4 regions of the Pseudomonas sp. m6p genome follow, and region 3 is predicted to be linked to each of the others. Evidence: predicted binding sites of a transcription regulator. Region 3 holds the regulator's gene; each other region holds the start of a gene.
The links. Region 3 encodes sigma-54, which starts transcription at its own class of promoters, with help from an activator protein. Its sites were predicted from a motif close to ANTGGCATNNANNTTGCTNT; they were not measured.
Positions count from the first base shown of each region.

Region 1: a site for sigma-54 is predicted at 3,057-3,076, ahead of ACYZUM_RS05470 (circularly permuted type 2 ATP-grasp protein). Genes of this name have one in related genera too.
Region 2: a site for sigma-54 is predicted at 5,848-5,867, ahead of glnK (P-II family nitrogen regulator). Genes of this name have one in related genera too.
Region 4: a site for sigma-54 is predicted at 6,226-6,245, ahead of ACYZUM_RS04285 (flagellar basal body rod protein FlgF). Genes of this name have one in related genera too.

Region 1 is NZ_CM147084.1:1,150,050-1,157,762, reverse strand. It holds gene ACYZUM_RS05480 (transglutaminase family protein) at 1-655, opposite strand, end outside; gene ACYZUM_RS05475 (alpha-E domain-containing protein) at 652-1,602, opposite strand; gene ACYZUM_RS05470 (circularly permuted type 2 ATP-grasp protein) at 1,615-3,024, opposite strand; gene ACYZUM_RS05465 (ribonuclease E inhibitor RraB) at 3,560-3,907, opposite strand; gene ACYZUM_RS05460 (hypothetical protein) at 4,122-4,355, opposite strand; gene speE (polyamine aminopropyltransferase) at 4,645-5,520, opposite strand; gene ACYZUM_RS05450 (PLDc N-terminal domain-containing protein) at 5,749-5,940, opposite strand; gene ACYZUM_RS05445 (hypothetical protein) at 6,012-6,542, opposite strand; gene ACYZUM_RS05440 (ankyrin repeat domain-containing protein) at 6,701-7,219, opposite strand; gene ACYZUM_RS05435 (long-chain-acyl-CoA synthetase) at 7,316-7,713, opposite strand, start outside.
Region 2 is NZ_CM147084.1:5,562,050-5,569,762, forward strand. It holds gene dapF (diaminopimelate epimerase) at 1-264, shown strand, start outside; gene ACYZUM_RS25465 (DUF484 family protein) at 278-1,003, shown strand; gene xerC (tyrosine recombinase XerC) at 1,006-1,905, shown strand; gene ACYZUM_RS25475 (HAD family hydrolase) at 1,902-2,609, shown strand; gene sutA (transcriptional regulator SutA) at 2,862-3,188, opposite strand; gene ACYZUM_RS25485 (secondary thiamine-phosphate synthase enzyme YjbQ) at 3,291-3,716, opposite strand; gene ACYZUM_RS25490 (ammonium transporter) at 3,933-5,270, opposite strand; gene glnK (P-II family nitrogen regulator) at 5,308-5,646, opposite strand; gene ACYZUM_RS25500 (accessory factor UbiK family protein) at 6,060-6,320, shown strand; partial or broken gene ACYZUM_RS25505 (magnesium chelatase domain-containing protein) at 7,085-7,713, shown strand, end outside.
Region 3 is NZ_CM147084.1:180,834-188,546, forward strand. It holds gene ACYZUM_RS00775 (hypothetical protein) at 1-208, shown strand, start outside; gene ACYZUM_RS00780 (superoxide dismutase) at 210-821, shown strand; gene ACYZUM_RS00785 (ZIP family metal transporter) at 852-1,745, shown strand; gene ACYZUM_RS00790 (HPr family phosphocarrier protein) at 1,834-2,109, opposite strand; gene rapZ (RNase adapter RapZ) at 2,125-2,982, opposite strand; gene ptsN (PTS IIA-like nitrogen regulatory protein PtsN) at 2,985-3,449, opposite strand; gene hpf (ribosome hibernation-promoting factor, HPF/YfiA family) at 3,462-3,770, opposite strand; gene ACYZUM_RS00810 (RNA polymerase factor sigma-54) at 3,844-5,337, opposite strand; gene lptB (LPS export ABC transporter ATP-binding protein) at 5,526-6,251, opposite strand; gene lptA (lipopolysaccharide transport periplasmic protein LptA) at 6,251-6,796, opposite strand; gene lptC (LPS export ABC transporter periplasmic protein LptC) at 6,783-7,355, opposite strand; gene ACYZUM_RS00830 (KdsC family phosphatase) at 7,364-7,713, opposite strand, start outside.
Region 4 is NZ_CM147084.1:908,517-916,229, reverse strand. It holds gene flgK (flagellar hook-associated protein FlgK) at 1-1,417, opposite strand, end outside; gene flgJ (flagellar assembly peptidoglycan hydrolase FlgJ) at 1,439-2,725, opposite strand; gene ACYZUM_RS04300 (flagellar basal body P-ring protein FlgI) at 2,737-3,825, opposite strand; gene flgH (flagellar basal body L-ring protein FlgH) at 3,853-4,548, opposite strand; gene flgG (flagellar basal-body rod protein FlgG) at 4,600-5,385, opposite strand; gene ACYZUM_RS04285 (flagellar basal body rod protein FlgF) at 5,431-6,171, opposite strand; gene ACYZUM_RS04280 (sigma-54-dependent transcriptional regulator) at 6,443-7,713, opposite strand, start outside.

The DNA.
Region 1 (7,713 bases), 970 kb from region 3:
GGGCCAATTGGTTGGTCACGTCAAAGCTGTACCAGGCGTCATCCAGCCATGCTTCGGCCCAGGCATGGCTGGCCAGGTGCTCGGCGTCTTCGCTGTACAGATAGCCGGAAACGTAGCGAGACGGGATCCCCAGGCTGCGTGCACAGGCGAGAAAGGCATGAGTGTGGTCCTGGCAAACCCCGGCGCGCCCGGCGAAGGCTTCGGCGGCACTGGTGTCGACTTCGGTGGAGCCCGGCGTGTAGGTCATGTGCTGATTCAAGCCGTGCATCAGATCGATCAGGGCGGTGCGGTCACGTCGCTGCTTGCAGGATTTGTCGGCAAACGTACGCAACGCTTCGTCCGCCTCGGTCAGGCGAGTGAAGCGCAGGAACGGCAGCGCCGACTGACTCTCATGCTCGGCCTCGCGCAACTCGTCGATATCTACCTGGCCGCGGGCGCCGATGATGATCGCTTCGTGCGGTTCATCCATGGTCAGCACATGCAGAATATTGCCGAACGGATCGAGCTGCGCGCGCACCGGTCGCGGCAGGTCGAGCTGCCAGCTCAACACGTGCTGACGCTCGCTGTCGTGCGGGGTCAGGCGCAGATACTGGATGCTCGCCCGCACCTGATCTTCATAGTGATAGGTGGTCTCGTGGCTAATGGAAAGTCTCATGCAGCCTCCAGGTATGAACTGTGAATCGCGTTGCCCAACTGGCGCACCAGCGGGATGAATTCGGTGAGCCAGGCGTGCAGGCCTTCGGCAAGGATTTCGTTGATGCCGGTGTAGCGCAGACGCGCGTCCATCTCAGCGGCCAGACGTTGCGCCGGACGGCCGTTGGCCCCTGGCAACTGGGCGAGGATCTGGTCGATTTCCTCGGTGCAGGCACGCAACGAACGCGGGACATCGGCGCGCAACAGCAGCAGCTCGGCGACATGCCGGGCGCCGGGGGCGTCGCGGTAGATCTCGGTGTAGGCCTCGAAAGACGACAGCGCCCGCAGCAGCGCACTCCATTGATAGTAAGCGTGGGCGGTGCCGTCACTGACGGCCTCGGCCTGATCGCCAGCCATTTCGTAGCGCGCATCGAGCAGGCGCAGCGTGTTGTCTGCACGCTCGATGAAGGTGCCCAGGCGAATGAAGCGGAACGCATCGTTGCGCATGATCGTGCCGTAGGACGCGCCACGGAACAGGTGCGAGCGCTCCTTGATCCACTCGCAGAAACGGCTCATGCCGTAACGGCTGAGGCCCTGCTCGGCAATGCCGCGAATCTCCAGCCAGGTGGCGTTGATGTTCTCCCACATGTCTGCGGTGATTCGTCCACGCACCGCGTGCGCACTGGCCCGCGCCGCGCCGAGACAGCTGTAGATGCTCGCCGGGTTGGCCGCATCGAGGGCGAAAAAATGCAGCAAGCGTTCGGCATGCAGTTCGCCGTGACGCTCAAGGTAATCGTCGAGGGTGCCGGTAATCAGCAGCGGCATGGCCAGCTCGTGCAGACCGTCGCCGCGACCGTCCTGCGGCATCAGCGACAGCGAATAACTGACATCGAGCATCCGCGCGAGGTTTTCCGCCCGCTCCAGGTAACGCGACATCCAGTACAGATCCGAGGCAGTTCTACTTAACATGGCAAGCTTCCTTCAATCCTCGACCACCCAGGTGTCCTTGGTTCCGCCACCCTGGGAGGAATTCACCACCAGGGAGCCTTCACGCAGGGCGACACGGGTCAAACCGCCGGGCACGACCCGGGTTTCGCGGCCAGACAGTACAAACGGACGCAGGTCGATATGGCGCGGCGCAATGCCGTTTTCGACAAAGGTCGGACAGGTCGACAGTGACAACGTCGGCTGCGCGATGTACGCGTGGGGTTTAGCTTTGATCCGGTCGCGGAATGCATCGATTTCCGCCGCCGTCGCCGCCGGCCCCACCAGCATTCCGTAACCGCCGGAGCCTTGGGTTTCCTTGACCACCAGATCCGGCAGATTGGCCAGTACATGGGAAAGTTCCGAGGGATTGCGGCACTGCCAGGTCGGCACGTTCTTCAGGATCGGCTCTTCGTCGAGGTAAAAGCGGATCATGTCGGTGACAAACGGGTACACCGACTTGTCGTCCGCCACGCCGGTGCCTATAGCGTTGGCCAGCACCACGTTGCCCGAGCGATAGGAGGACAGCAGTCCCGGTACGCCGAGCATTGAGTCCGGGCGGAACGCCAGCGGGTCGAGGAAAGCGTCGTCGAGACGCCGGTAAATCACGTCCACCGCTTTCGGCCCGTCGGTGGTGCGCATGAAGACCTTGTCGTCACGCACGAACAGATCCGCGCCCTCCACCAGCTCGACGCCCATTTCCCGTGCCAGAAAGGCGTGTTCGAAGAACGCACTGTTGAAGCGCCCCGGCGTCAGTACCACCACGCTCGGGTCGTCGATCGGGCTGGAGCTTTTCAGGGTGTCGAGCAACAGGTTCGGGTAGTGATCGATAGGCGCGATGCGCTGGGCGGCGAACAGCTCCGGAAACAGGCGCATCATCATCTTGCGGTCTTCAAGCATGTAGCTGACGCCGCTCGGGGTACGCAGGTTGTCTTCGAGCACGTAGTAGGTGCCGTCGCCGTCGCGCACCAGATCAACGCCGGAAATATGCGAATAGATATCGCGGTGCAGGTCCAGGCCCTGCATCGCCAACTGGTACTGCTCGTTGGCCAGCACCTGTTCGGCGGGAATGATCCCGGCCTTGATGATGCGCTGCTCGTGATAGAGGTCGGCAAGGAACATGTTCAGCGCCTTGACCCGCTGGATACAGCCACGCTCGACGATCCGCCACTCGCTGGCGGGAATGCTGCGCGGAATGGTGTCGAACGGAATCAGGCGCTCGGTGCCCTGCTCGTCGCCATAGAGCGTGAAGGTGATCCCGGCCCGGTGGAACAGCAGGTCGGCCTCGCGCCGCCGTTGCGCCAGCAACTCGTCAGGCGTGTCGGCAAGCCAGCGGGCGAACTCCCGGTAATGCGGGCGAACCTGGCCGCCGGCATCGTACATTTCATCAAAATAGGTGCGGATCATGCCGTACTCCTTGTCACCCGGACCTACAGGCCTTCGCAAGGCCCGTGCCATCGGCATAAACGCTTTGATTTCAATCGGTTGGATAATCAAGCCGCAAGCACCGCACCATTCCTGTGCGGCAAATGCTCCAACAGGATTGCCCCCGCTTCATTGCGACGCACTGCATCGCCTATCACCAGCATAGTCAGAGTTGATTTCACTGCTTGCGCCGGGCTGCGGATAATCGGCGCATTCGCTGAAAACTTCCCCACTGAAGGCTTCAGCTCCACTGATCCGGACTGCCCGCGCAGTCCCCGCAGGCCGTAACCCTGACCGGTTTCCTCTCCTTATCGGTCTTCCCTTTTAGCCACCCTCTCCGGTGGCTTTTTTTTGCCTTTCTGAAATGTTTTGAAAGTAAAAAGCAAAAGATCGCAGCCTCCAGCAGCTCCTGCAGGTGATTGGTGCAGAAGCTGCCGGAGGCTGCGATCTTTTGATCTTTGAAAACGACAACGGCCAACCCGAAGGTCAGCCGTTGCTCAATACCTGAATCCAGAGATCAGTTCAGACGATGGCGGTTGCGCACCTCCTGCTTGACGCCCCAGCCTTCGATGATGCCGCCCAGCGGCTCGACCACGGCAGAAAAGCCCTGCTCGAAATCGCCAATGTCGTCATAGGTCGCGTGCATCACTTTGCTCAGTTCCAGTGACCACGCGCCATCTTCGCGCGCACTGACCTGGGCATTGATGGATTCACCGCGAAATTTGCCCGCCGCCCTGCGCGCCCGCTCCTCGTCCGGAAAAATGGCGTAGAACTCGATGGGATGGAACCGGGAAAAGTCGAAACCGCCTTCTTTCATGCGGCGCAGTACGTTGCTGCTGATGTCTTCTTGATAGGCTGTGCTCATGAAACGTCCCCCTCGGATAGATGGATAGACTTTCCGTATTCCCGCCCCGGGCCTTACAGGCCAGAAGTACATCGGCAAACCGGTTGCCGGCGGGAAACAAGCATGTAGCTGACAAGACCAGACCTTAGCGATTCGTTCGCTGATCTCGCTTGCAGAGTAGCCCCAAGATAGAGCTGCTGCCAAGGCCTGGTTGTTGCGGATGAAAGGAAGATTTTCAGATTGGAGTGATGCTGCGGATCTTGATGCTGTTCTGGGTTTCGAGGCTTTTGACGCCAGCATCAGGGGTTCGCCCTTCCAGATCGTTCAGATCCAGTTTGGCGGCCACCGGCAGGAGCCGTTCCTTGATCAGGCGTGCAGCCTCGTCGTCACTGGGGCATTCCGCGCGCTCGAACACCTCATCGACAATTTCACCATGATCGTCCACGAAAGTGACTTTCCACTTTTGCATCGGTGCCTCCTCGATCAAACCCGCAAATGGGCTTACTACTATCTCGACTTTTGGCGAGATTGATCGTTCAAAAGGATTGCAGCGCACGAACATGAAAAAAAATTAACCGATGGGGAAACAGGCTTGTGTGGCGAGGGGATTCATCCCCGATGGGCGCGAAGCGTCCCTGAATTCAGCGAACGCATAGTGTCAGTTCCAACGCGTCTGCCGATTTTCCGACTGCTGCGCAGCCGGTCGGGGATAAATCCCCTCACCACAGGGGATCTATCACCGATCCGGGAATAGTGCGTCAGTCGTTGCTCGGCTTGTTGATCGCCTGCAGCACGTACTGTGGCAGCGCGAACGCGCCGATGTGGATTTCCGGGTTGTAGTAGCGGGTGACGATGCCGCTGCCGATGAAGCGCTGCTGCAAGGTTTCACGGCTCAGTTTGCGGTAGGCCGGGTTGGTCGAGCCCCAGGCGAAGGTCATCGAACCGCCAATGTAGGTCGGCACGGCCGCTTGATAGAAGTGCCAGTCCGGGAACAGGCTGCGCAGGCGACCGGCGGTGGTTTTGACTTCATCGATCTGCATGAACGGCGTGCCGTTCTGGGTCACGAGGATTCCGCCTTCGTTCAGGCAACGGTGACAGGCCTGGTAGAAGTTCTCCGAGAACAGCACTTCGCCCGGACCGATCGGGTCGGTGGAGTCGGAGATGATCACGTCGAATTTTTCTGTGGTGGTGGCGACGAAACGCATGCCGTCGTCGATCACCAGATTCAGGCGTGGATCGTCATAGGCGCCCTTGGAGTGGTTCGGCAGAAATTCCTTGCACATGTCGACCACGGTGCCGTCGATCTCGACCATGGTGATGTGCTCGACGCTGGCGTGCTTGGTCACTTCGCGCAGCATGCCACCGTCACCGCCGCCGATGATCAGCACGCGCTTGGCTGTGCCGTGGGCGAGGATCGGCACGTGGGTGAGCATTTCGTGGTAGATGAATTCGTCGGCTTCGGTGGTCTGGATCACTCCGTCCAGCGCCATCACCCGACCCATGCGCGGGTTCTGGAAGATCACCAGGTGTTGATGTTCGGTGCGCACTTCGTGCAGCAGTTTTTCCATGCGAAAACGCTGGCCGTAGCCTTCGTAGAGGGTTTCCAGGTACTCGCTGGTCTTGGTGACGGTCATGGTCAAGTGCTCCGATGAATGCGCGGGCGCCAATCGTGGGGGACGATTGCCCGGGAAAGGCGCGCATTCTACGTTGCCGAAGATGACAGGTCGAACCTCTGTTTATCGACAATCCACAATCCATGTAGGAGCTGCCGAAGGCTGCGATCTTTTGATCTCTGTTTTAAAAAAAACAAAGTCAAAAGATCGCAGCCTTCGGCAGCTCCTACAGGGGTATTACAGTGTTCTTCAGACCCGCACATTGCCCCGCGGCCCGGCAATCGCCCAGATGATCAGACCCAGCACCGGCAGGAGGATAATCAGCAGGACCCAGAGGATTTTCATCCCGGTCTCGGCACCGCTTTTCAGTACGTTGATAATGGCCCAGATGTCGAGGGCAAGAATGATCAGGCCAATCAGCCCGTTGAACGTGGAACCCATGGTGTCACTCCAGATTAGTGGCATGCACTTTTAGGATAGACGGTCGCGCGCAGGGTTCCCTTTTATTGCGTTCAGACGTGAACGGCGACTTTCAGCGCTTCCAGGGACGGCGCCGCCGCGATGCCGACTTCGGCACACAGCTCCAGCACTCGTGGCACGTCGTTGCCGTAGACCAGCACCACTTGCAGCTCGTCATCGAGCAGCTGACTGAAGTTCATCAGCGTGTAACCGCCGTTTTCCTTGTTCAGGCTGCTCATCTGCACCTGAATGCGGTTGAGTGCGGTCAGTGCCTCGGTCTTGGCCAGTTGCTTGGGCTTGAGGTTGAATTCGACGCCCGGGCCGAACGAGGCGACGATCTGCGCGAACAGGTCAACGTAGGTGTCGGCCTGGAACAGCACGGTGTCCGGCAGGCTGCCGACCACCACCCACTCACCCAGCGGAATCGGGAAGGTGTCGTCGTAGTTGATGTCCGGGTTGGCCGCGAGGAACGCATCGGCATCGGCGTAGGCCTGCGCCGCTTCGTCGGCCACGTTCAGGATCTCGTCCTCGCCCATGCAGCCGGAGCTGATTTTGCTAATGAGTTCGACGAGTGCGGCTTTCATGAGGGCGGATCCTGTGGAAGGTTGAATTTGAGGGCGCGGAGGATAGCGCACAAAGCAAAAGATCGCAGCCTGCGGCAGCTCCTACAAGTTCCGCGCCCATTTGGCGAACGAATGTGAGACCTGTAGGAGCTGCCGCAGGCTGCGATCTTTTGACCTTATCAGCCCAACAGCTTTTCCAGCTGCGCCGTGGTATCGACCGCCCCCATGGTCCGCGCCGCATCCAGCGCGGTGATGCCATTGGCATCTTTGGCTTGCGGATCCGCGCCTTTGCCGAGCAGGTAATCGACGATTTCAACGCGGTTGAACATCGCCGCCATCATCAACGCCGTGCGTCCGTCAAAGGACGAGCCTTCGATCTCGGCCCCCGCTTCCACCAGCGCCTTGACCACCGCCAGATCGCCTTTGAACGCGGCACCGGCAATCGGGCTCTGGCCGTTGCCGTTGCGCATTTCCGGGTCGGCCTTGTGCTTGAGCAGCACCTGCACCGCGTCGACGTGGCCGTAGTAACTGGCGAGCATCAAGAGCGTGTCGCCCTTGCTGTTTTTCAGGTTCACCGGCAAACCGGCGCTGATCAGCCGATCAAGCATCAGCGCATCACCTTCGCGCGCCTTGTTGAAAACCTGCTCGGTGAATTCGGCAGCTTCTTCAGGGGTCATCTGGCGGCTTTGGTCAGACATGGGCAACTCCACTTTCGGTTATTCGCAAAGCCGACAGTTTCCCGAGCGCGACGATAGCTGTCACCCCCTTTTTCTCAAGTCCGGCCATAGCCAATCTCAATAGCGGTACTTGCCCTGATGAATATCGGTCAGCACCTGATCCGTCACCTGCACGTAAGTCTGAGTGCCGGGCAACCAGGCATAGATTGGGTCATCCCCCGTCTGGGCGGGGTCGAAGCCCTCGTTTTTCAAACGGGTCTTCTGGTATTTGAACGTCCCGGTGGTTTCCATTTTCACCTTCACCCGCAGGAACAGCGGCACCGCATAGGCCGGCATGCGCTGACGGGCGAATGCGAGCAATTCAGTGAAATCCAGGGTCGCCAGTGACTCGGCGGGCGTAATGGCGGCCATCCCGGCGCGACCGTTGGTGTTGCGCACTTCCACACCGTAGGCCACCGCCTCGGAAATGTGCGGATGCTGCAACAACAGGTTTTCCACTTCCGTGGTCGAGACGT
Region 2 (7,713 bases), 1.4 Mb from region 3:
CGGGTCAACGTCGGTTTCATCCAGGTCATCGACCGCCACCGCGCGCAATTGCGCGTCTGGGAACGCGGCGCCGGGGAGACCCAAGCCTGCGGCACCGGCGCTTGCGCCGCGGCTGTCGCGGCTATCAGCCAGGGGTGGATGGATTCGCCGCTGTTGATCGACCTGCCCGGCGGGCGTCTGTCCATTGAATGGGCAGGCCCCGGCCATCCGGTGCTGATGACCGGCCCGGCAGTGCGTGTATACGAAGGACAAGTGCGTCTTTGAGTGAGCAGAAGCCATGACCGATAAGCCTCAGGTACCCGCCCGACAGTCCGACGAATCAGCGTCCGAGAGCCTGGAGGCGGCAGCGGTTGCCGCATACCTGGAGGCTCATCCGGACTTCTTCGTCGAGCACGAAGAACTGCTGCCCGCCCTGCGCATTCCCCACCAGCGCGGTGACACCGTATCGCTGGTCGAACGGCAGATGAGCATTTTGCGCGACCGCAACATCGAGATGCGTCATCGCCTCTCGCATTTGATGGACGTCGCACGCGACAACGACCGACTGTTCGACAAGACCCGCCGCCTGATCCTGTCGCTGATGGACGCCGCCAGCCTCGAAGACGTGGTGATCAGTGTCGAAGACAGTCTGCGTCAGGATTTCCAGGTGCCCTTTGTCAGCCTGATCCTGCTCGGCGACAATCCGGCACCGGTTGGCCGCTGGGTGACCCACGCCGACGCGCAAACCGCCATCGGCGGCCTGCTCACCGAAGGCAAAAGCGTCAGCGGCAGCCTGCGTGAGCATGAGCTGGACTTCCTGTTCGGCGAAGAACAGCGCAAGCAGATCGGCTCCACCGCCGTGGTTGCCGTCAGCCATCAAGGCATCCACGGCATTCTGGCGATCGCCAGCCGTGATCCGCAGCACTACAAAAGCTCGGTCGGCACGCTGTTTCTCAGCTACATCGCCGAAGTCATGGGCCGCGTGCTGCCACGGGTCAACAGCTCACTGCGCTCGGTACGCTGAGCATGGAACGACAACTGGACGCTTACTGCGAACACCTGCGCAGTGAGCGACAGGTGTCGCCGCACACCCTGTCGGCCTACCGCCGCGACCTCGATAAAGTCCTCGGCTGGTGCCTCAAGCAGAACATCGGCAGCTGGGCGGCGCTGGATATTCAGCGTCTGCGCAGCCTGATTGCCCGGCTGCATGCTCAGGGACAATCCTCGCGCAGCCTTGCCCGTCTGCTCTCGGCAGTGCGCGGCCTCTATCACTACCTCAATCGCGAAGGTCTGTGCGACCACGACCCGGCGACCGGCCTGGCGCCGCCGAAAGGCGAACGGCGCCTGCCGAAAACACTCGACACCGACCGTGCTTTGCAACTGCTGGAAGGTGCCGTCGAGGATGATTTTCTGGCGCGGCGCGATCAGGCGATTCTCGAACTCTTCTATTCCTCGGGCCTTCGCCTGTCCGAGCTGACCGGGCTCAACCTCGATCAGCTGGATCTGGCCGACGGCATGGTTCAGGTGCTCGGCAAGGGCAGCAAGACCCGCCTGCTGCCGGTCGGCAAAAAGGCTCGCGAAGCACTGGAGCAGTGGCTGCCGCTGCGGGCCATGACCAACCCGGCCGACGACGCCGTGTTCGTCAGCCAGCAAGGCCGGCGCCTCGGTCCACGGGCGATTCAGGTACGAGTGAAACTGGCCGGCGAACGCGAACTGGGGCAGAACCTGCACCCGCACATGCTGCGGCACTCTTTCGCCAGCCACTTGCTGGAGTCCTCGCAGGATTTGCGCGCGGTGCAGGAACTGCTCGGCCACTCGGACATCAAGACCACGCAGATCTACACCCACCTGGACTTCCAGCACCTGGCGGCGGTCTACGACAGCGCCCACCCACGGGCCAAACGCAGCAAAGGCGACGATTCATGAACATCCAGTTGATCACCTTCGACCTCGACGACACTTTGTGGGACACCGCGCCGGTGATCGTCAGCGCCGAAGCGGTATTGCGCGAATGGCTGAGCGAACACGCACCGAACCTGGGCGCGGTGCCGGTGGAGCATCTGTGGGCGATTCGCGAACGGGTGCTGACCCGCGAACCGGGCCTCAAGCACCGCATCAGCGCGCTGCGCCGGCGGGTGCTGTTCCACGCACTGGAAGACGCCGGGTACGCCCACGGCGAAGCTTCGGATCTGGCCGACAAAAGTTTTGAAGTGTTCCTGCAGGCACGGCACCAGATCACGGTATTTCCCGAGGTCGAACCCACCCTGGAAATCCTCGCCAACCACTACGCCCTCGGCGTGGTCACTAATGGCAACGCTGACGTGCGCCGCCTCGGGCTCGCCGATTACTTCAAGTTTGCGTTGTGCGCCGAAGACATCGGTATTGCCAAGCCGGATGCGCGGCTGTTTCACGAGGCGTTGCAGCGTGGTGGTGTGAGTGCGGAAGCGGCCGTGCACATTGGCGATCATCCGGGCGACGACATTGCCGGGGCGCAGCAGGCGGGCATGCGCGCGATCTGGTTCAACCCGGCGGGCAAGGTCTGGGAAGCGGAGCGTCAGCCGGATGCTGAAATCCGTAACCTCACGGATCTGCCAGCAGTGCTCGCCCGCTGGAATGCCACCGCCTGCTGACACACAACCACTTTTTTGTGGTGAGGGGATTTATCCCCGATCGGTTGCGCAGCAGCCGTGAAGTCATCTTGCACGGTGTGTCAGGACTGTGGGGCGTGCTGCATTAGGGGCCGCTTCGCGACCCATCGGGGATAAATCCCCTCGCCACAAGGCTCACCCCTGCAAGGGATCGCGGCGCGTCTGGAGTATTTGTTCGAGGCATGAAAAAGCCCGCAGCGACGGCGGGCTTTTTCAGCAAGCAAGTGGCACGCCTCAGATAGGGCGGCTGCCGTACTTGTTGTCCGGCTTCTTGGGCGGATCGGCGACCACGTTGGCCTCCACTTCCTGCACCTTGCCGCCGCGCGCAAGGAATTCTTCCATGGCCTTGGCCAGGGCGTCGCGCTCCTTGTTCTTGGCTTCGATGCTCGGCAACTCGTCTACCGACACCGCAGCCTTGGCTTTGCCCTTGGCAGCCGGGGCCGGCGTATCGTCACCGCCATCGTCTTCAGCAACGTCTTCCGCTGCTGCTTCCAGACCGTCCTCGGCCTCGTCTTCGTCGCCTACTTCGAGGTCGTCGTTTTCCAGATCATCGTCGCTCATGTTCTACCTCATGACTTGCGAAAAGCAGATTAGTTATAGACCAGCTTTGGCGACTGTCGAAAGTCGCCGGAAAAAAATCGGTAACCGCTGGTGACCAGCGGTTTACGCCCCGTCACCGTGCAAGGTGGCGAGGACTTTACGGGCACCGCCATGATCACGGTGCTCGCCCAGATAAACGCCTTGCCAGGTTCCCAGAGCCAGACGCCCAGCCGATACCGGCAGACTGATCTGGCAGCCAAGCACGCTGGCCTTGAAGTGCGCCGGGAGGTCGTCCAGGCCTTCGTCGTTATGCTCATAGCCGTCTGTTCCTTGTGGGATCAGACGATTGAAAAATCGTTCGAAGTCGCGACGGACCGCCGGATCGGCGTTCTCGTTGATGGTCAACGACGCCGAGGTATGCTGCAGCCACAAATGCAACAGACCGACCCGGCACGCCTTGAGTTCAGGCAGGCCGGCGAGTAACTCGTCCGTTACCAGATGAAAGCCCCGGGGCCGTGCCCGCAGGGTTATCAGAGTCTGTTGCCACATACAGTTCTCCGCACGTTCGGGGCGCATTCTAGCGCGCTCTGGGAAAAAACAAAGGCCCTAATATTCCTGCAATGATGTAAGCCATTGGCCGCAGAAAAATGCCCATCGTAAACACGACGAAAGCCGTACGAAAAATCCTTTCAGCTGCTCTCTCAATGACAAATCCCGGACAAAAAAATGCCCGGCAAGCCGGGCAAGTTTTTTCGATGCGCGTACTTACAGGTTGTAGCCGCGTTCGTTGTGTTGTGCCAGGTCCAGGCCAACCGATTCTTCTTCCTCGGTCACCCGCAGCCCCATCACGGCGTCCAGCACCTTGAGGATGATGAAGGTGACAATCGCGGTGTAGATCACTGTGAAGCCGACGCCTTTGCACTGAATCCACACTTGCGCCGCGATGTCGGTCACGGTGCCGAAGCCGCCCAGCGACGGTGCAGCGAATACACCGGTCAGGATCGCACCGAGGATACCGCCGATACCGTGCACGCCGAATGCGTCCAGGGAGTCGTCATAACCAAGCTTGCGTTTCAGGGTGGTGGCGCAGAAGAAACACACCACACCCGCCGCCAGACCAATCACCAGTGCGCCCATCGGGCCCACGGTGCCAGCCGCCGGAGTGATTGCAACCAAACCGGCAACCACACCCGAGGCGATGCCCAGTGCACTTGGCTTGCCGTGGGTGATCCACTCGGCAAACATCCAGCCCAGTGCGGCAGCTGCGGTTGCAATCTGAGTGACCAGCATCGCCATACCGGCAGTACCGTTGGCAGCAGCGGCGGAACCGGCGTTGAAACCGAACCAGCCGACCCACAGCATCGCTGCACCCATCAGTGTGTAACCGAGGTTGTGCGGCGCCATCGGGGTGGTCGGGAAACCTTTGCGCTTGCCCAGTACCAGGCACGCTACCAGGCCGGCGATACCCGCGTTGATGTGCACCACGGTGCCGCCCGCGAAGTCGAGTACGCCCCAGTCCCACAACAGGCCGCCGTTACCGGACCAGACCATGTGTGCAATCGGTGCATAGACGAGGGTGAACCACACGCCCATGAAAATCAGCATCGCCGAGAATTTCATCCGCTCGGCGAACGCACCGACGATCAGCGCCGGGGTGATGATCGCGAAGGTCATCTGGAAGGTGACAAACACCGCCTCAGGGAACAGCGCCGCCGGGCCGGTCAGGCTCGCCGGAGTGACACCGGCCAGAAAGGCCTTGCCCATGCCGCCGACGAAGGAATTGAAGTTGACGACGCCTTGCTCCATACCGGTAGTGTCAAACGCGATGCTGTAGCCATAAATGACCCACAGGACGCTGATCAGACCGGTAATGGCGAAGCACTGCATCATCACCGAAAGAATGTTTTTGGAGCGAACCATGCCGCCGTAGAACAGCGCGAGGCCGGGAATGGTCATGAACAGCACGAGGGCTGTGGAGGTCAGCATCCAGGCGGTATCGCCGGAATTGAGGACTGGAGGCGCCACCGGATCTGCCGCCATGGCCAGGCCGGGCATTACGATGGACAACAGGGCGCCTAGCCCTGCGAATTTACGCAGAGTCATATTGTTTTCTCCTGGGGCGTTGGGTTTGTGGCGGCGTTTAGATCGCGTCGGTATCGGTTTCGCCGGTACGGATGCGGATCGCCTGTTCCAGATTGACCACGAAGATCTTGCCGTCACCGATCTTGCCGGTGTTGGCCGCCTTGGTTATCGCCTCGATAACCCGATCCAGATCCTTGTCGTCGATGGCCACGTCGATTTTCACCTTGGGCAGAAAATCGACCACATATTCCGCGCCGCGATACAGCTCGGTGTGACCCTTCTGCCGGCCGAAGCCTTTAACTTCAGTAACGGTAATGCCCTGCACGCCGATTTCGGACAGCGACTCGCGCACGTCGTCCAACTTGAACGGCTTGATGATGGCAGTGACTAGCTTCATGAAACTCTCTCCCGAATTGGTGGACTTGCCCCAGGAAAACAAACCCGACTCAAGTCTAAGCGCAGTGCCTGGCTTTGTAACGCATCGTCGGCCTTGCCTGCCCGACTGACGCCAGCTAACCGCTGCCGGCGAAACTCCCCGCTCCGCCTGCCGCACTGCATTCGTCACAGCGACTGCATCAGTGCATGGGTCACTACCGACTAAGCAGAAAGCTTGCCATCTCGCCAAATTCCTCTGATTTCAAGCCCTTGGCCGCTGCCACAGGCGCCCGCGCAAAAAAGCCCCGACGGTTACGCACAACAACGGTGCGCTGCCGTCCGTCCGCCTGCGCGAAAAGCGTGCATCCGTGCCTGCGTCAATGACTATAGACACTGCGTGATACACTGCGCGCCACTGTTTACAGGACACATTCCATGCTCGCGCCCAAAGACTTCCTCGACGCCCTGAGCGGCACTGCCTCCCGCCTGTTCAGCGGCGACACCCCGCTGCCAAAAGCCGAAATCGAAAGCCAGCTCAAGATGCTGCTGCAAAGTGCTTTCAGCAAACTGGATCTGGTGAGCCGTGAAGAATTCGATAGCCAGATGCTCGTACTGGCTCGAACTCGCGCCCGCCTTGAAAGCCTTGAAGCCAAAGTCGCAGAACTGGAAGCCAGGCTGACGCCGCCGGCCGAGTAAGACTGCAGCCCCTGGGCCGAGACGCCTTCAAGTTTGCGAGTAGACATTAAACCGCCCCCGCCGAGGCAGGAGCGGTTTCCGTCAGATCAATCCTCTACAACGAATTATTCCAACGGTCTCGCAGAAACTCGTACAGGCGAAAATCCCATAACGCGATTCTGACGAGGCGCCACATATGTTTAAGAAACTTAGACATACTTTGGCCCTCCTTGCGTGGGGCCAAACCTCCGATGCACTTTCCGGCGTACGAACACCTTCGGGACTACACGTGAGTGTGTCCGCCAAGGCGACCGGGTGTGGGTTCCCCGAATACAACACCGGCACGGGTCTCACACCGTGTCGAGGAACATGAAGTCTTTGCGCCCCCGGCCACACTTCGCGAATACCTCATGAGTGGGCATCGTCATTGCGGACTTTATGACAGACCTTAGAAAGCGACTTAAACAACTTGTATCAAGTCGTTAGGATGCGCCAGTAACAGGACCGTTGCCCCCCCTTTCAAGTCCATCTGATACTTGCGCCAATGAGCAAACATGCATAACCTGAGCGCACGTGAGTGTGTCCGCAAAGGATACGCAGGCCTTGGCCTCACCGATGCCTGCAAACTGAAAACCGTCTACTCAAGGCGGTTTTTTTTCGCCTCGAAACTGGTTGACCTCCTCCCGCAACATCCAGTGAAAGTTCGCGCCCGCCAGCTCCCCTTTCCCCGACTACCCTTCAAAAACCCGCAGGAAGCGGCCCCCGATTCAGCTCAAGGAACGACCATGTCCCTGTCCATCGTCCACAGTCGCGCCCAGATAGGCGTGGATGCACCTGCCGTTACCGTCGAAGTCCATCTGGCCAACGGCCTGCCGTCGCTGACCATGGTCGGCCTGCCCGAGGCGGCGGTGAAGGAGAGCAAGGATCGGGTGCGCAGCGCGATTATCAATTCCGGGCTGCAGTTTCCGGCGCGGCGGATCACCCTGAATCTGGCGCCGGCGGATTTGCCCAAGGACGGCGGGCGGTTTGATCTGGCGATTGCCTTGGGGATTCTGTCGGCAAGTGTGCAGGTGCCGTGTCTCACGCTGGATGAGGTGGAATGCCTCGGTGAACTGGCGCTGTCCGGCGCGGTGCGGCCGGTGCGCGGGGTGTTGCCAGCGGCGCTGGCGGCGCGCAAGGCCGGGCGGGCCCTGGTGGTGCCGCGGGCGAATGCCGAGGAGGCCTGTCTGGCTTCGGGCCTGAAAGTGTTTGCGGTGGATCATCTGCTGGAAGCCGTGGCGCATTTCAACGGGCATACGCCGGTCGAGCCATATGTCTCGGACGGGCTGATCCACGCGGCGAAACCTTATCCCGACCTCAACGAAGTGCAAGGACAGATGGCCGCCAAACGGGCGCTGCTGATTGCGGCGGCAGG
Region 3 (7,713 bases):
TCATCAACGGCTGTTGCAAACCATGCAGGACGAGCGCCTGCGCCCGACCCTGCGGGAGGCGGCGTTGCGCCAGAGCAGCAAGACCTACGTCGAGCTGCTGAATTTCATCGGCGAACACGGCGAATACCCGCGCACCCAACGCCTGCTGCACCCGGATACCGGCAACGCACGCCGCGCTTCGGCTTCACACCATCATGGAGTCCACTGAAATGGCCTTTACCTTGCCTGCCTTGCCGTACGCCTACGACGCCCTGGAACCGCACATCGATGCGCAAACCATGGAGATTCACTACACCAAGCACCACCAGACCTACATCAACAACCTCAACACTGCCGTCGAAGGCACAGAGTATGCCGAGTGGCCGGTGGAGAAACTGGTCGCCAGCGTCCAGCAGTTACCGGAAAAACTCCGTGCGGCCGTGATCAATCAGGGGGGCGGTCACGCCAACCATTCGTTGTTCTGGGAAATCATGGTGCCCAACGGTGGCGGCAAGCCTGAAGGCGCGCTGGCCAAGGCGATTGATGACCAACTGGGCGGCCTCGACAGCTTCAAGGAAGCCTTCACCAAAGCCGCACTGACCCGTTTCGGCAGCGGCTGGGCCTGGCTCAGCGTCACTCCCGAGAAGAAGCTGATCGTGGAAAGCAGCGGCAATCAGGACAGCCCGCTGATGAATGGCAATACGCCGATTCTCGGTCTGGACGTCTGGGAACACGCCTACTATTTGCGTTATCAGAACCGTCGTCCGGAATACATCAACGCGTTCTACAACGTGATCAATTGGCCTGAAGTTGCCGCGCGTTATCAGGCTGCTCTGGTTTGAGTCATCCATGAAAACAATCCAAGGCTGACTATGGGTACTGAAACACTGGCGATCGGCGGTGGACGTATGTTTCGTTACGCAGTCGGTACGCTGTTGCTGTTAGCGGGCACGACCTTGCTGGTGGCACACGGGCTGGAATGGCTGAATCTGGAGCCCAAGCTGTCCCGGGCATTGCAGGGCGGCGCGATCTGCGCCCTCGGCACGGCGCTCGGGGCGGTGCCGGTATTGGTGATCCGGCGCATGCCTCAGAGGCTCAGCGATACGCTGCTGGGTTTCGGCGCCGGGGTAATGCTGGCGGCGACCGCATTCTCACTGATAGTGCCAGGCATCGCATCTGCTGAAAACCTGGGCCTGACACCGTGGGCTGCCAGCGGGTTGATCTGTTTCGGCATCATGCTCGGTGCATTCGGTCTGTATCTGGTGGATCTGAAACTGTCCGGCGCCTCACCGGAAATGCTCGTCGGTACCCCTGAGCGCCCGGTGATCCCGCCAAGGATCTGGTTGTTCGTCTTCGCCATCATTGCTCACAACATCCCGGAAGGCATGGCGGTGGGGGTGTCTGCTGGCGGCGGCATGCCGGATGCCGACAGTCTGGCGATGGGCATCGCCTTGCAGGATGTGCCGGAGGGGTTAGTGATTGCGCTGGTGTTGGCCGGGGCCGGGATGTCGCGGGTCAAGGCGTTTTTGATCGGTGCGGCGTCAGGGCTGGTCGAGCCGGTGTTTGCGCTGCTCTGTGCGTGGCTGGTCAGCCTGGCAGAGTTGTTGTTGCCGTTGGGGCTGGCGCTGGCCGCGGGAGCGATGTTGCTGGTAGTGACGCATGAGGTGATCCCCGAGTCGCGACGCAATGGTCATGACAAGCTGGCCAGTATTGGTTTGCTGATCGGGTTTTGTCTGATGATGGTGATGGATACGGCGTTGGGCTGAAAAAACATCGCAGCCTTCGGCAGCTCTTACAGTGAACGCATTCCAATGTAGGAGCTGCCGAAGGCTGCGATCTTTTGTTTCTGAGCTGTCAGCCGCCTTCGTCGAAGTAGTTGTTGATCAACTTCACCAGCGCATCCAGCGCTTCCTGTTCCTGATGGCCTTCAGTACTCAGATAGATCTTCGTGCCCTTGCCGGCAGCCAGCATCATCATCGCCATGATGCTTTTACCGTCCACGGTTGTTTCTGGTGTACGACCCACTCTGATCGTGCAATCCGGGAACTGGCCCGCCACCCCGACGAACTTGGCCGACGCTCGGGCATGCAGGCCCAGTTTATTGATGATTTCGATTTCCAGAGCAGGCATCGCGGTGTGAATCCTTTAAGTGAGGTCGCGGTGGCGAACCTGGACGTTCTTCAGGGTTTTCTGCAGGGCCTGACCCAGGCGTTCGGTCAGGTAAACGGAGCGGTGATGCCCACCTGTGCAGCCAATGGCAATGGTGACGTAGGCGCGGTTGCTCGCAGCGAAGCGTGGCAGCCATTTATTCAGATAGCCGAAGATATCCTGATACATCTCCTCGACTTCCGGTTGCGCCGCCAGGTATTCGGCGACCGGTGCATCGAGACCCGATTGGGCGCGTAGCTCCGGCTTCCAGTACGGGTTGGGCAGGCAGCGCACGTCGAATACCAGATCCGCATCCACCGGCATGCCGCGCTTGAAGCCGAACGACTCGACCAGAAATGCCGTGCCCGGCTCCGGCTGGTTCAGCAGGCGCAACTTGATGGTGTCACGCAGTTGGTACAGATTCAGGTTGGTAGTATTGACCTTGAGGTCGGCCAGGTCCGCAATCGGGCCCAGCAGGGCCGTCTCGTCTTGAATCGCTTCGGCCAGCGAACGATTGGCAGTGCTCAGCGGATGGCGCCGGCGGGTTTCCGAGAAGCGCTTGAGCAGCGTTTCTTCGTCGGCATCCAGATACAACACATCGCACTGGATGTGCCGGGCACGGACTTCTTCAAGCAGTTCGGGGAAACGCGACAGGTGGCTCGGCAGATTGCGTGCATCGATCGACACGGCCACCAGCGGCTGGGCCAGCTCGGTATGAATCAGGGCGCGTTCGGCGAGTTCCGGCAGCAGGCCGGCCGGCAGGTTGTCGATGCAGTAGTAGCCGTTGTCCTCAAGGACATCCAGGGCAGTACTTTTACCCGAGCCGGAGCGGCCGCTGACGATGATCAAACGCATGATTAATGACCGTTCTGCTCGCTCAGGACGACCTGATACAAGGCTTCGTTACTCGGTGCGCTGCGCAGTTTTTCGCGCACTTCCTTGCGATCGAGCATGCTGGCGATCTGGCGCAGTAATTCCAGGTGAGCATCGGTGGCCGCTTCCGGGACCAGCAGGACAAACAGCAAGTCAACCGGAGCGCCGTCGATGGCATCGAAATCGATGGGGGCATCAAGGTGCATCAATGCGCTGATAGGCGCTTCGCAGCCTTTGAGGCGACAGTGGGGAATGGCGATGCCGTTGCCGAAACCGGTGGAACCGAGTTTCTCACGGGCGATCAGCGCATCGAACACATCCTGCATGGCCAGATCCGGCACTTCTTTATGGATGAGGTTGGCAATCTGTTCGAGGGCTTTCTTTTTACTGCCGCCCGGCACGTTCACCAGGGAACGGCCGGGGGTCAGGATACTTTCAAGTCGGATCATGGGTTGGGGGTGTTAACGACCGGTTGCGCCCTGGAGGAGGCTCTGGGTCTTTTCCTTATGCTTTTTGAGTTGGCGATCCAGCTTGTCGGTCAGTGAGTCGATCGCAGCATACATGTCGGTATCTTCTGCGTTGGCGACCACTTCGCTGCCGGGAATATGCAAGGTGGCTTCGATTTTCTGCTTGAGCTTTTCGACGCACATCGTGACCTGCACGTTGGTGATCTTGTCGAAATGGCGCTCCAATCGTTCGAGTTTCTCGTTGATGTAGGTGCGCAGAGGTTCGGTCACTTCCAGTTGGTGTCCACTGATGTTGACTTGCATACAGCTTCTCCTTCGTTGCCAGTGCATAAAGCGGCAGGCCGGATAGCCTGCCACTGGAACGCTGTAACGTGGCTTACATCAACCGCTTGCGTTCGCTCGAAGGCGCGATCCCGAGGGATTCGCGGTACTTGGCGACGGTGCGGCGAGCCACCTGAATGCCTTGTGCCTCCAGTAAACCAGCGATCTTGCTGTCACTCAATGGCTTTTTCTGATTTTCCGCCGCGACCAGTTTTTTGATGATCGCGCGGATCGCCGTGGAGGAGCATTCACCGCCTTCAGAGGTGCTGACGTGGCTGGAGAAAAAGTATTTCAGTTCATAAATGCCCCGAGGGGTATGCATGAATTTCTGCGTGGTGACCCGGGAAATCGTCGATTCGTGCATGCCGACCGCCTCGGCGATGTCATGCAGGACCAACGGTTTCATGGCTTCATCGCCGTATTCCAGGAAGCCGCGCTGATGCTCGACGATCTGGGTGGCCACCTTCATCAGGGTTTCGTTGCGGCTTTGCAGGCTCTTGATGAACCAGCGTGCCTCTTGCAACTGGTTGCGCATGAAGGTGTTGTCGGCGCTGGTGTCGGCGCGTCGCACGAAGCCGGCATACTGCGCATTGACCCGCAGACGAGGCACCGACTCCTGATTCAGCTCGACCAGCCAGCGTTCGTTGTCCTTGCGCACAATCACGTCAGGCACCACGTACTCGGCTTCGGTGGATTCGATCTGTGAACCCGGGCGCGGATTGAGGCTCTGCACCAGTTCGATGACCTGACGCAGCTCGTCTTCCTTGAGCTTCATGCGTCGCATCAGCTGGCTGTAGTCGCGACTGCCAAGCAGATCGATGTAATCGCTGACCAGACGCTTGGCCTCGTTCAGCCAAGGAGTCTTGGCCGGGAGCTGACGCAGTTGCAGCAACAGGCATTCGCCGAGGTTGCGTGCGCCGATGCCGGCGGGTTCGAACTGCTGGATGCGATGCAGGACGGCTTCGATCTCGTCCAGCTCGATGTCGAGTTCCGGATCAAAGGCGTCGAGAATTTCTTCGAGGGTTTCGTCGAGGTAGCCCTGATTGTTGATGCAATCGATCAGGGTCACGGCGATCAGGCGGTCGGTGTCGGACATCGGCGCCAGGTTCAGTTGCCACAGCAGATGGCTTTGCAGGCTTTCCCCGGCGGAGGTGCGGGTGGTGAAGTCCCACTCATCGTCATCGCTGCTGGGCAGGCTGCTGGCGCTGGTCTGGTAGACGTCTTCCCAGGCGGTATCAACGGGCAATTCGTTAGGAATGCGCTCGTTCCATTCGCCTTCCTCCAGGTTGTCCACCGTCGGGGCGGTTTCCTGATAGGAAGGTTCCTGAATCTCGGTGTTGGTTTTTTGTTCGGCGTTGTCGGCCAATGGATCGGAGTTGTCGAAGTCGTCGCCTTCTTCCTGGCGCTCGAGCATCGGATTGGATTCCAGGGCCTCCTGGATTTCCTGTTGCAGGTCCAGGGTCGACAATTGGAGCAGGCGGATGGCCTGTTGCAGCTGCGGTGTCATCGTCAGCTGCTGGCCCATTCTCAAGACTAGCGATGGTTTCATGGCAGGGGCTTAACACCTTATTCGCCGGCGCGCATGCGCCATCCACTACAGGGCGCCGAAGCGCCAAACTTAAGCAAATTATATGCCTGAAACTGTCGTGTTTGCCTAGAGCGCTGTAACAATAAAGCGTATAAAAAAAGCGCTTCAGCGTTACAGCACCCGGACGGCTGGCCGAATGCGCTCGCGCTTTAGAGGCGGAACTCGTGGCCCAGGTACACTTCCTTCACCAGATCGTTGGCAAGGATGGTTGCCGCATCGCCTTCAGCGATCAGTTGACCGTCGTTGACGATGTAGGCGGTCTCGCAGATATCCAGCGTCTCACGCACGTTGTGGTCGGTGATCAGCACACCGATGCCCTTGGCCTTGAGGTGATGGATGATCTGCTTGATGTCGCCGACCGAGATCGGGTCGACACCGGCGAACGGTTCGTCGAGCAGGATGAATTTCGGGGCGGTCGCCAGGGCGCGGGCGATTTCCACCCGACGGCGTTCACCACCGGACAGGCTCATGCCGAGGTTGTCTCGGATGTGGCTGATATGGAACTCCTGCAGCAGGCTTTCCAGCTCCTTGCGACGGCCGGCCTTGTCGAGTTCCTGACGGGTCTCGAGGATGGCCATGATGTTGTCGGCCACCGACAGTTTGCGGAAGATCGACGCTTCTTGCGGCAGATAGCCGATACCGGCCTTGGCGCGACCGTGCATCGGCTGGTGGCTGACGTCCAGATCGTCGATCAGCACGCGACCCTGATCGGCCTGCACCAGGCCGACGATCATGTAGAAGCAGGTGGTCTTGCCGGCACCGTTCGGGCCGAGCAGGCCGACGATCTGGCCGCTGTCGATCGACAGACTGACGTCACGCACGACCTGACGGCTTTTATAGGCCTTGGCCAGGTGCTGAGCTTTCAGAGTTGCCATTACTGGGTTTTCTCGTCGGTTTTCTTCTTCGGCTGGATCACCATGTCGATGCGCGGACGCGTCTCGGTGACCTTGTTGCCGGTAGCGCGACCGGCGCTGGCCAGTTTTCTCACCGTGTCATAGACGATTTTCTCGCCTTGGGTGGTGTTGTTGTCCTTGTCGACAACCTTGGCCTTGTCGATCAGCACGACGCGGTTTTGCGCGGCGTGATACTGGATCGTCACGCCCCAGCCCTGTACAGGCTTGGTGTCACCCTGGGTTTGCAACTGCTCGAAGTAGGCAAGGTTACCCACCGAGGTCACCACGTCGATGTCGCCGGTCGGGGTACGGGTGATGGTTACCGTATTGCCCTTAACGATCATCGAACCCTGGGTGATGATCACGTCACCTTTATAGGTGGCGATGCCGTTCTTGTCGTCCAGTTGGGCGTCGTCGGCCTGAATGCGGATAGGTTGCTGCTGATCGTTCGGCAGAGCCCAGGCGCTCACGCTTCCCAGTGCTGCGCCCAGACTGAGCAAAATAGGGAGGGTTTTAACGAGCCTCATACTGTCCTCTTACGTTCGATTGCAGGTGTATCCTGCTTTCCTTCAAATACGCCTTCATTCCCACGCCAGTCGATACACCGCCAGCGCCGTCGATTCTAACGGGTTGCTCGGTCTGCGCATATTGCTGCTGAGGGAACACCGTCATGCGGGTGCTGGTGATCAGGGTGTCGCGGTTCTTTTCATCGGTGCGCTTGATGCGTACCGAGTCGATCAGTTCTACCTGGGTTCCGTCCGGGTTCACTTCGCCACGCTCGCTGGTCACGTGCCACGGAAAGTCTGTGCCGCGGAACATGTTGAGGTCGGGTTTGGTGACCAGTGTCACGTCCGTCGCTTTCAGATGCTCGGCCTTGTCCGACGTCATTTCGTACTGCACCTTGCCGTCCGGAAGGTATTGCAGGGTATGCGTGTTCGTGGCGTACCAGTCGATGGCGGTGTCTTCGACCTTGGTCACAGGTTTGTCGAGGAACCGTTCAGGGCTGATGTTCCAGTAGCCGACCGCTGCGAACAGGGCAGCGATACAGCCGAACAACAGGAAGTTGCGAAATTTTTTGCTAAACATGGTTTGGCTCACAGGTACGCGGCGTTGGCCGCATCGAGGCGGCCCTGGGCGCGCAGGATCAATTCGCAGAACTCTCGGGCGGCACCTTCGCCACCGCGGGCCCGAGTGACGCCATGGGCGTGTTCGCGCACGAAGTCGGCAGCATTGGCCACGGCCATGCCCAAGCCTACGCGGCGGATCACCGGCAGGTCAGGCAGGTCGTCACCGAGGTAGGCGACCTGTTCATAGCTTAGGCCCAGTTGCGCCAATAGGCCGTCCAGAACCACCAATTTGTCTTCGCGGCCCTGAAACAGGTGCGGGATGCCGAGGTTCTTCGCCCGGCGCTCAACCACCGGCGTCTTGCGGCCGCTGATGATGG
Region 4 (7,713 bases), 730 kb from region 3:
CGGTCTGCGACGCAGGGTTGTAGATGTCGATCGAGTCGGTCAGCGTCGGCTGGGTGTAGGTACCGGAATTGTTGGCACTGGCCACGCCGGTCAACGGCGCTGCCGCCGCGACTTTCTTCGGATCGGTCAATACGGTCTGAATCGAGCTCGCCGCGTTACGGGTCGGCGTCACCTTGAACGTGTCGCCCGCGCTCAGTGCCCCGCCGTTGAGGGCCAGGGTGAAGCCGTCGATCACTGGCGGTGGCGTGGTCGTGGTGCTGAACGAGCCCATGTCAGTGCCATCGGAGCGCTTGACCGAATAATTGGTGGCGCTGGTGAAGGTCACCTGGTAATCGCTGGTGGTCAGCTTGCCGGTGTCCTTGATGGTGACATCGAGGTTGCCCGAGCCGGCGCTATTGCCCGCCTGCGCGATGCTGCGCTGGCTGATCAGCGCGGCACTGTTGATGTTGTTGAAAATCGCTGCACCGAAGTCACCGTTCTTGTCGATGCCTTGGGCCTGCTGACTGTTAACTTGGTCGGCCACCACCAGCGCGACACGGCCCAACTCGTTGAGCGACGGATCGAGCACTTCTTTGCGGTAGGTCAGCAGACCACCGATTTCGCCGCCGCTCATGGCCGACGTGATGTCGATGACGCTTGAGCCACGGTCCATCTGAATGGCCATGCGCGTCGGATCATCCTTGCTCGGCACGGTGCTCAGGGTGTTGGTGGTGTTGCCGATCACCAGCGGCTGGCCGGTGCCGATGTACACATCAAAACTGGTGCCACGCTCGACGACCTGCGCACCGGTCAGCTCGGAGAGCTGGCGCACCGCTTCGTTACGGCTGTCGAGCAGATCGTTCGGCTGACCGCCGCTAGTGGAAATCTCGCCGATCTTCTGGTTGAGATTAGCAATCGAGGTGGCCAGTTTGTTCACTTGCGACGTCATGTCCGCAAGGTTGCCGTTGATCGTGGTGTTCTGATCGTTCAGCTGTTTGGCCAGGGCATTGAAACGGCTGGTCAGCGCCTGCGCGCCGGTCAGCACCGACTGACGGGAAGTGTCGTCCGTGGCAGAGGTCGCCACGCCCTGCATCGAGGTGAAGAATTTCTGCAGCACACCGGTCAGGCCGGTGTTGGTGTCGGACATCGAGGCATCCAGTGCAGTGGCCTGGGCACCGTACGCAGCCGCTTCGCTATTGAGCGAGGTGGCGGTATGCAGCTGGTTTTCGAGGTAAGAGTTGTAGACCCGGCGCACGTCGGCCAGGGTCGTCCCCGTCCCGATGAAGACGTTGCCGAACTGCTGCGAGGACTTGGTGCTCTGCACGGTTTGCTGGCGTGAATAACCGGCGGTGTCGACGTTGGCAATGTTGTTACCTGTGGTCGCGAGAGAGGAAGAACTCGCGGACAACCCCGACATCCCGATATTGAGCAAACTCATGATTCAAACCTTACCGTGTGTTTATAGAGGCGTCGTTGAAACGCCGGCCGCAGCGTAGTTTTCGAAACTGTTCATCTGCTTGGCAATCTGCGAAATCTTCGTCGCGTAGTTCGGGTCGGTCGCGTAACCGGCCTTTTGCAACTCGCGTACAAACTGTTCTGGGTTATCGGCCGACTTCACGACATCTTGATAGCGATTGTTGGTCTGCAGCAAAGTCACCAGATCGTGGAAACTGTCCTTGTACGAGGCATAGGAACGGAACTGCGCCGTCTCCTTGACCATCTGCCCGTTGCGGAACTCGCTGGTGATTGCCCGGGCCGAATCGCCGGTCCAGTTGCTGCTGGCCTTGATGCCGAACAGGTTGTGGCTGCTGCTGCCATCCTGGGCACGCATGACCGATTTGCCCCAGCCGGTTTCCAGTGCGGCCTGCGCCACCAGATAACGCGGATCGACGCCAATACGCGCGGCGGCTTCTTTGGCCATCGGCAACATGGTGTTGACGAATTCGTCAGCGGAGCTGAACGCGCGCTTGGCCGGCGCCAGCGGAATCTGCGCCATCGCCCGGCCGTAAATCTGCATCTGCCCGCCGGACGCCTTGGCGTCTTCGGCACGGGCCAGCCAGTCGCCGTTGTACAGCGGACCGGCGCCGGTGGTGGCCGTCGTTGCGGCACGTTGCGGCAAGGCATTGGCGGCGGTCGGCGTGGCGGAAGGCACCAGACCGGCGAGCAAACGATCGGCCAGTTTCGGCGGCAAGGCCAGACGACGTTTGTTGATCATGGCCATGTCATTGCTGTGCGAGGCTTCGGTCGCGGCGACACGCCCGGAACGCGACGCCCACAGCGGACGCTCGCCATTGAGCCGCGATAACGGCCCGTGGGTGGCGGTCGTGCCGGCGGCAATCGGCGTCTGCACCGCAGCCGCTTTCGCCGCCTCTTGCTTGGCGGCGGACGCGGCCGCCGCCTCGCCTGGCGCCAGCGGTTTGTTCCTCGACATCTGCTTCATCAGCACGTCGGCCAGACCGATCCCCCCGCCCTCACGGGACAGCGAGACCGCCAGTTGCTGGTCGTACATTTCCTGATATTGCTTGGCCGCCGGGGTGTTCATCGGGTTGTCTTTACCCAACGCCTCGGTGGCCGAACGCATCGACTTGAGCATTTCGCCAAGGAACAGCGATTCGAATTCCTGCGCCACCTTGCGCATGTTCGCATCGCTGTTCTTGTCGCCGACCTTGAGCTGGTTCAGACGATTGAGGTCGGAGTACGAACCCGAATCGCCCGTGCCCACCAGACTGCCTTTGCGCATATCCATGGTCGCCGTCCTCAGATCACGATCAGGTCGGCTTGCAACGCGCCGGCCTGCTTCAGAGCTTCGAGAATGGCCATCAGGTCACCCGGTGCCGCGCCCACCTGGTTCACCGCCCGCACGATCTCGTCGAGGGTGGTGCCCGGGCCGAACTTGAACATCGGTTTGGCTTCCTGCTGGGCATTGACCCGCGAGCGTGGCACCACGGCCGTCTGCCCATTGGACAACGGACCCGGCTGGCTGACGATCGGGTCTTCGGTGATGGTCACGGTCAGACTGCCGTGGGTCACGGCGGCCGGCGAGACTTTCACGTTCTGGCCGATGACGATGGTGCCGGTGCGCGAGTTGATGATGACTTTCGCCACCGCCTGCCCCGGGTCCACTTCAAGGTTTTCCAGAATCGACAGATAGTCGACGCGCTGGCTCGGATCGAGCGGTGCCGTCACACGAATCGAGCCACCGTCGATGGCTTGCGCCACGCCAGGGCCGAGCATGTCGTTGATCTTGTCGACGATGCGCTTGGCGGTGGTGAAGTCGGAGCGGTTGAGGTTCAGCGTCAGGCTGTTGCCCTGGTTGAAACCGCTCGGTACCGAACGCTCCACCGACGCACCGCCCGGAATACGACCGGCCGACGGAACGTTGACGGTGATCTTCGAACCGTCACGCCCTTCGGCATCGAAACCGCCGACCACCAGGTTGCCCTGAGCGATGGCGTAGACGTTGCCGTCGATACCTTTGAGCGGGGTCAGCAACAGGGTGCCGCCGCGCAGGCTCTTGGAGTTACCGATCGAAGACACGGTGATGTCGACCTGCTGACCCGGTTTGGCGAACGCTGGCAGATCGGCACTCACCGACACCGCCGCAACGTTTTTCAACTGCACGTTGCCCGATCCCGGCGGCACCTTGATGCCGAACTGCGAGAGCATGTTGTTGAAGGTCTGCAGGGTGAACGGGGTTTGCGTCGTCTGGTCGCCGGTGCCGTTAAGCCCGACCACCAGGCCGTAACCGATCAACTGGTTGGAACGCACACCGGAAATGCTGGCGATATCTTTCAGCCGCTCGGCGTGGGCACCAAAGGCAGCGGACAACAGGGCCGCCGCCAGCATGAGGCTCTTGAAATTCAAAGTCGCCACCTAGAAAGGGAACAGCGGGCTGAGGAAGAAACGGTCGAACCAGCCTGGCTGACTCGCATCGGCAAACGAACCGGTGCCCGAGTAGGTGATGCGCGCATCGGCGACGCGGGTCGACGACACGGTGTTGTCGGTGGCGATGTCATCGGCACGCACCAGACCTGCGATCCGCACCAGCTCGTCGCCGGTGTTGAGGGTCATCCACTTCTCGCCGCGCACGGCGATGATGCCGTTGGGCAGCACGTCGGCCACGGTCACGGTGATCGAGCCGGTCAGGGTGTTGCCCTGCGCGGCCTTGCTGTCGCCCTTGGTCGCACGGTCGCCGCTGTAGCCGACGTCGAGGCTCAGGTCATTGCCACCCAACGGGTTGTTGGTAGTGCCACTGCCGCCGAACAGCGAGGTCAGGCCGATGCCGGTCTTGCTGTTCTTGGCCACCTGGGAGTTGGCGTTCTTGCTCGCCTGAGTCTTCTCGTTCAGGGTGATGGTGATGATGTCACCAACCCGGAACGCCTTGCGGTCGCTGTACAGGTTCTGCTCGAAGCCGGCCTGATAGATCGAGCCGTTGTTGGCCGCCGCCGGCAATGGCGTGCGTGGCAACACCGGAGCGTAGTAAGGGTCATTGGGCTTGGGCGTCGGTGCGACGCAGCCCGCGAGCGAGACGACCCCACCCAATGCCAGAACAGATACGAAGCGTTTCATGACCCTACCTCACGGTGTTGCTGGCGGCCTCAGGCCGCCCCATAGACTTGATTACAGATTCTGCGTTACGAACGAGAGCATCTGGTCGGCAGTGGAGATCACCTTGGAGTTCATCTCGTAGGCGCGCTGAGTGGTGATCATGTTGACCATCTCTTCAACGGTGCTGACGTTGGAACCTTCCAGGGTGTTCTGCAGCGTGGTACCGAAACCGTTCAGGCCCGGGGTACCGATTTGCGGCGCGCCGGAAGCAGCGGTTTCCAGGAACAGGTTGTTACCCACCGCCTGCAGACCGGCCGGGTTGATGAAGTCGGCGGTTTGCAGGTTGCCGATCACTTGAGCGGCCGGGTTGCCTGGCACGGTGATCGAGACGGTGCCGTCGGTGCCGACAGTGAAGCTCTGCGCGTTGTTCGGGATGACGATGGCCGGCTCCAGGGCGAAACCGCTGGCGTTGACGATCTGGCCGTTGGAGTCGAGGTGGAAAGTACCGTCACGGGTGTAGGACGTGGTGCCGTCCGGCTGCAGGATCTGGAAGAAACCGCGACCGTCGATGGCCATGTCCAGCGGCTGCTCGGTGGTTTGCAGGCTGCCGGCGGTGAAGTTTTTCTGGGTACCGACGATGCGCACACCGGTACCCAGTTGCAGACCCGACGGCAGTTCGCTGTCCTGGGTCGACTGGGCGCCTGGCTGACGCTTGATCTGATACAGCAGGTCCTGGAACTCGGCACGGTCACGTTTGAAACCCGTGGTCGAGACGTTCGCCAGGTTGTTGGAAATGGTGGTCAGGTTGGTGTCCTGGGCGGACAGACCGGTTTTGGCAACCCATAGAGCCGGAAGCATTCGATTCTCCTCGTGCGCCTGTTTTACGGCGCGACGTTCTGATAATTAGCTGATCTGCAAGACCCGAGCCATGGCCTGGTCGTCGTCTTTGGCGGTGTTCATCATCTTGACGTGCAACTCGAACTGCTTGGCCAGGGCCAGCACCGAGGTCATTTCTTCCACGGCATTGACGTTGCTCGACTCAAGGAAACCCGACACCAGTTTGACGTTGGCATCGGCCGGCGCCGGCTGGCCGTCCTTGGTGTAGATCGAGCCGTCGAGGCCTTTGTTGAGGTTCTTGATGTCCGGGTTGACCAGTTTGATCCGGTCGACTTCCGCCATGACGCGCGGGCCTTCGCCCATCGCACGAATACTGATGGTGCCGTCTTCACCGACTTCGACCTGCTGCTCCGGCGGCACGGCGATCGGACCGCCGTTGCCCAATACCGGCATGCCGTTGCCGGCGCGCAATACGCCGAGGGCGTCGATATTGAGGCTGCCGGTGCGCACGTAGCTTTCGCCGCCGTTGGGGTTCTGCACGGCAATAAAACCGTTGCCGGTCACAGCCACGTCGAGGTCGCGGCCGGTCTGCACCAGCGAACCGGCGGTGAAGTCGGTGGCGGGCCGTTCGCTCATGGCAAACGCACGCGCCGGAAAGCTGTCACCGAACACCGGCATCGAACGCGCCTGCTCCAGGTCGCGCTGAAAACCATTGGTGGAGATGTTCGCCAGGTTGTTGGCATGGGCCTTTTGCGCCAGTGCGTTCTGACTGGCGCCGGTCATTGCCACATAAAGGTACTTGTCCACACTCTTTCCTCTGCATGCCGGACGTTTGCCGCCCACCGCTGTACTGCTGAGCCATAAGCAATTTGCAGACCAACTTTTTTCTGGCGGCTTGCGGCCCGGTAAACAAAGGACTTGCGGGGTTTTACGGGGCAATTGGAAATGTATCGAAGTCGAAAAACCGGCGGTGTTATGCCGCTTGGCGGCAAAGGATCAAAAGATCGCAGCCTTCGGCAGCTCCTACATTGAAATGCCTCCCCCTGTAGGAGCTGCGGCACGCTGCGATCTTTTGATCTCAAGCTTCAGAGTCTTTACCGACCTCATACTCACGCAACTTATTAGCGATGGTGGTATGCGAAACCCCCAGTCGCTTACCCAGTTGCCGACTGCTCGGGTGCTCGGAGTACAGCCGCTCCAGCACCGCTTTCTCGAAGCGTCCGACGATCTCGTCCAACCCGCCTTCCAGCGAGAAATCGCCAAGCGGCTGACGCACGCCGTAGTCCGGCAAGCGAATATGCTCGGCCTTGACCGTGCCGCCATCACACAGCGAGACCGCCTGAAACAGCACGTTCTCCAGCTGTCGCACGTTGCCCGGCCAGTGGTAGTGACTGAGACGCTCCATCGCCGCCGGCGCCAGTTTCGGCAGCGAGCAACCGATCTGCCGACTGGCCTGATCGAGGAAGTGTTCCACCAGCGGTGTCAAACCGTCGAGGCATTCGCGCAGCGGCGGGATGTGCAGCGACAGCACATTCAAGCGGTGATACAGATCCTGACGAAACTCGCCGCGCGCGCACAGCTCGGACAAGTCGACCTGAGTGGCGCAGATCACCCGCACATCCAGATACACCTCTTCATCACTGCCGACCCGGCGGAAGCAGCCGTCCTGCAGAAAGCGCAGCAGCTTCACCTGCAAGCGCGGGCTCATTTCGCCGACGCCATCAAGAAACAGCGTACCGCCCGCCGTCAGTTCCAGCAGACCGAGTTTGCCTTCGGCGCGCGCGCCTTCGAACGCGCCAGGGCCGTAGCCGAACAGTTCGGTCTCGGCCATCGACTCCGGCAGCCCCGCGCAGTTGAGCGCCATCAATGGCGACTGCCCGCGTGGACTGGCGAGGTGACAGGCCCGCGCCAACAATTCTTTGCCGGTGCCGGTTTCGCCTTCGATCAACAGCGGCGCATCCAGTGGCGCCATGCGCCGGGCCTCACGCACCACCGCCGCCATCACCTTCGAACTCTGGAAGATACTGTCAAAGCCACGCAGCTCCTGTTTGCGCACGTTATAGATGCGCTCGCCGACGCGGTCGGCGCGGTGCAGGGTCAGCACCGCACCGGCCATGGCTTCGCTGTCGTCGTGCTCCGATTGCAGTGGCGCGATGTCGGCGAGAAAGATGTCGCCCTTGACCTTGACGCGCATGCCGTTGATTCGCGATTTGTTGGCGCGTACCAGTTCCGGCAGGTCGAAATCCTCGGCGTAGCGCGACAGCGGAATCCCCGGCACCTCGTCCACGCGCACCCCAAGCAACTGCGCGGCCGCGCGGTTGGCGGCAACGATCGAGCCGCCCATGTCGA